2 regions of the Paraburkholderia sp. BR14320 genome follow, and region 2 is predicted to be linked to the other one. Evidence: predicted binding sites of a transcription regulator. Region 2 holds the regulator's gene; the other holds the start of a gene.
The links. Region 2 encodes FNR, which switches genes on or off when oxygen is low (the NO sensors DNR and NnrR bind a similar motif). Its sites were predicted from a motif close to TTGATNNNNATCAA; they were not measured.
Positions count from the first base shown of each region.

Region 1: a site for FNR is predicted at 1,277-1,290, ahead of AB3X89_RS34670 (OmpW family protein). Genes of this name have one in related genera too.

Region 1 is NZ_JBFPKG010000064.1:17,798-20,000, reverse strand. Features, by position in the region: gene cyoA (ubiquinol oxidase subunit II) at 1-494, opposite strand, end outside; gene AB3X89_RS34670 (OmpW family protein) at 580-1,218, opposite strand; gene AB3X89_RS34665 (IS5 family transposase) at 1,533-2,203, shown strand, end outside.
Region 2 is NZ_JBFPKG010000001.1:13,028-15,230, reverse strand. Features, by position in the region: gene AB3X89_RS00080 (response regulator) at 136-543, shown strand; gene fnr (fumarate/nitrate reduction transcriptional regulator Fnr) at 560-1,342, shown strand; gene AB3X89_RS00070 (PAS domain S-box protein) at 1,465-2,203, shown strand, end outside.

The sequences.
Region 1 (2,203 bases), on a different contig from region 2:
AAATTGACCGGCGTGCTGACAGGCACCGCCAATTCGTTCACTGTAGCGATGCCGAGGTCAGGATAGATAAAGAGCCATCTCCAGTCGACCGCGACGACTTCGACGTTGATGGGCTTCACGTCCGATTCCAGTGGTTTATAAGGGTCGAGCTCATGCGTGGTACGCCACGTAAGGATGGCGAGGAATAGAATGATGGCAGCGGGTATGGCCCAGACCACCACTTCAATCGCCGTTGAGTGAACCCAGGTCGGGACGTAGCGTGCGCTGCGGTTCGACGCGCGGTAGCGCCACGCGAAGGTAAGCGTGAGGATAATAACGGGAACTACGATCAGCAGCATGGCCCATGTGGCCGAGGCGATGAGTGATCTCTCCGCCGCGCCTACGCTACCCTTGGGACTCAGGACGAGAAACTTGGGGCTACACCCAGCAAGAGAAACGAACAGCCAACCACCGATAGGGATTAACCACTCCTTAAAAGCTTTCCTCTCTGTCATGCCCTATCTTCTCCCAAGTTAACCACTGTACAAGGAGCGAAGCCAGCCGTTCACTGAACCGTCTGTCGCTTGAGATTCGCAACGTCTAGAACTTCACCCCGACGCCAATACCAATGACCAGCGGATCGAGATGCAAGGCGCCAATTGTCGAGCCGCCAAGCGATGCGTCAGTCTTCATCCATATCTTCTTGATGTCGGCGTTAACGAATAGACTCTTTGATGCCTGCACGTCAATCCCGACCTGCAGCGCAGGACCAAAGCTGTGATTCTTTATAGAGACGGGTACACCTCCCGCATGCAATCCGTTGTTATAGAAGAGCGTGTAGTTGAGTCCGGCACCAACGTACGGTCGAACGCGTCCCGCATGATTAAAATGATATTGCAATAACAATGTCGGTGGCAGCACGTTAACGCCACCAAGGTCGCCGAGATTCGACGTCAGGTGATGACGTGAGGTACCAAGAATCAACTCCACGCCGATGCTGTCCCGTACCATATAAGTGAAATCGACCTCTGGCACCAGCGCGTTGCTTACGCCGACATCGAGCGCGGAAAGCGTGTCAGTGCTGCGAACTTGCGGTTCAATGCTTATCGCGCGGAGGCGTACCAACCAATCACCTACGTAGTTTCCGACGACTTCACTGTCGGCGGCGTTAACTGCGTGCGGTCCAAATGGCGACATAAGGAGTAGTGCTGCAGCCACATTACGGAGTTGCTTTATCATTGTCATTACCTTTAGCCATTAACCTTCTACACTGTGTCCGAATTCGTGGCCGATAGCGTTGATCGCAATCAACTGATGTTTTACGCAGTGCTTGTGTGCGTTACCGCGTCGCAGGCCATATGAGTTCTTGCACTTCTCCGTCCGCGCTCCGAATTGCGCAATGCTTCCCGAAATGTTTTGCAACCGATCGTGGGATTGCGATATGCCGTGTGGCTCTCAGTAGCACTAAGAAGCCTTAACAAAATGATTGCTTTGATCTGTTAACTTCCAACGATTGCTGTTAACCTCGTCATTGTTTCGGTGACGAGGAGGCCATGGCCAAACTACTCGTTGATGCGTTGTGGGCACTCATTGAACCCTTGATGCCCCCACCCAAACCTCGCCGCTCACGGTATCCCGGACGCAAACCACTGGATGACCGGGCCATGCTTACCGGCATCCTGTTCAGCTTTCAGACGGGCCTGCGCTGGGACCTGCTGCCCCGCGAGATGGGCTGCGGCAGTGGCATGAGTTGCTGGCGCCGTCTACGAGACTGGCAGGCTGCCGGCGTCTGGCACCGGCTACACGAAGTGGTGCTCGCGAAGCTACGCGAGTCCGACCGGATTGACTGGTCCCGTGTCTTCGTCGACTCCTCCTCGATCCGCGCGGTGGGTGCAGGTCAAAAACGGGACCGAATCCCACCGTCCGCGCGCAACCTGGTTCAAAGCATCCCGCTCGCGGCAATCCTCACCGGCGCCAACCGTCACGATCTCACCCAGCTTCATACGCTGGTTGATGCGATCCCACCCATTGCCGGCAAGCGCGGCCGGCCGCTTTCGAAGCCCCGCATCGTTCAGGGCGATCGGGGCTACGATCACGACAAATACCGCCGTCCGCTGCACGCAGCCGGCATCGCTACCGAAATCGCCCGACGTGGCCGCCCTCATGGCAGCGGCCTTGGCAAAACCCGCAGGGTCGTCGAGCGAACCATTTCGTGGCTTCACAA
Region 2 (2,203 bases):
GCTCGGCGTCGCCGCCGCTGGACGACATCGCCAGCAAGCCACTAGGAATATTCCTACAACCACTGCCTGAACTCCTAGCACCGCTTAAAGCGCCGCCGATATATTTCCAAGGTTAGGTCGCCAATACTGGTCGGTATGGACAGCCCCCCGTCAGCCACCTTATCGAGAGTTTTTCTCGTCGACGATGCGACCGAGGTCCGGCGCCGGCTTGCTTGTCTGATCGCGCTGATTCCCGGCATCGAAATCGCCGGCGAGTCCGCGGGCGTCGAGCACGCGTTCGACGACATCGTCGCGAGTCGCGCCGATGTCGCGGTGCTGGACCCGTGTTTCTCGGGCAAGACCGACCTGCTGCTGCTCGCTGCGCTGTCGCGGGCGCGGCCGTCCATCGTCAGCATCGTGCTGACCAATCATGACGCGACGGCGTTTCGCCGCGCGTGCGAAGCGGCGGGCGCCGACTTCTTCTTCGACAAGACCTCGGAGTTCGAGCTCGCCTGCCGCGCCATCGAAGCGATTGCCTATGCGCGCCGTGCGCATCGGGTCTGACCGCCAGGAGCCGATCATGCAAGTTGCCGCAGTCCGTGAACCCCGCCACGACGCGCCTCGCACCTCGCACGTCGTACCGATCCACGTCGCGCCCAGCACCGCGGCGGCACGCCACGCCGTCACGCGCTGCTCCACCTGCGCGATGCGCGCGATCTGCATGCCGCCCGAGCTGACGCCGGACGAACTGAGCCGGCTCGACGCGTTGATCTGCTCGACGCGCTCGATTAAACGCGGCGACGCGCTGTATCGCGCGGGCGACGAGTTTCAAAGCATCTACGCGATACGCGCCGGCTCATTCAAAACCGTGGTCATGCATCGCGACGGCCGCGAGCACGTGACCGGGTTCCAGATTGCGGGCGACTCGCTTGGCCTCGACGGCATCGGCGAGGGCAAGCAGAATTGCGATGCGATCGCGCTCGAAGATAGCGTCGTGTGCATCATTCCGTTCGCGCAGCTAGAGGCGATCTGTCGCGAGATCAAACCGATGCAGCATCACATCTATCAGATGATGAGCGGCGAGATCGTGCGCGAATCGAGCCAGATGATGCTGCTGGGCACGATGACCGCCGAGCAGCGCGTCGCGACGTTCCTGCTGAATCTGTCGAAGCGCTTCAAGGCGCGCGGCTTTTCGGCCGCGGAGTTTCATCTGCGCATGACGCGCGAGGAAATCGGCTGCTTTCTGGGCATGAAGCTCGAAACGGTGAGCCGGATGTTCTCGAAGTTCCAGCGCGAACGCCTCGTCAAGGCGAACGGCAAAACGATCCGCATCGAAGACCCGGAACGACTGGCTCGGGTTTGAGCGTCGGCGCGGCGCTCGCCTCACGTTCGTTCGCGGGACATGCCGGGTGGAACCGGCGCTCCTGAACTGATATAACTCAGTGCGTTGCGGTACGCGACCTTGCGTGGCCGCCCGGAGGAGCGATGGGTCTATCGAGCGGCGAGTCTTCCTGCTTCACCAGTGTTGCGTCCGGGTCGGACGTGTCCGTCGAGGATCGCTATTTCATGTTGGTCGAAGCGGTACAGGACTACGCGATCTTCATGCTCGACCCCGCCGGCCGCGTAACCAGCTGGAATCCCGGCGCACAGCGCATCAAGGGCTACACGCCCGAAGAAATCATCGGCCAGCATTTCTCGAAGTTCTATACCCCGGAAGACATCGCGGCCGGCAAGCCCGCTCGCGAACTGGAAACCGCCGCAACCGTCGGCCGCGCCGAGGACGAAGGGTGGCGTGTGCGTCGCGACGGCTCGCGTTTCTGGGCCAACGTGGTCGTTTCCGCCGTGCACGATGCGTCGGGCGCGCTGCTCGGCTTCGCCAAGGTCACCCGCGACTTGACCGAGCGCATGCGTCTCGCGGAACTCGAACGCGCGAGTCAGGTATCCACGCACACGCAGATCGCCCGTGAAAACGAGCAGAAACGTATTGCACGCGAACTGCACGACGATCTCGGCCAACGGCTGACGGCGCTGAAAATGAGCGTCGCGCTGCTCGAAGCGAAGCTGAATCAGCAAGCCGACACCGAGCCGCTTGCGGCGCAAACGCATGAGCTGCAAAAGCAGATCGACTGGATGGCCGCTTCGCTGCGGCGCATCGCCGCCGATCTGCGCCCTCCGCTGCTCGACGACCTCGGACTCGCCGCCGCGCTCGACTGGTTGGCCGACG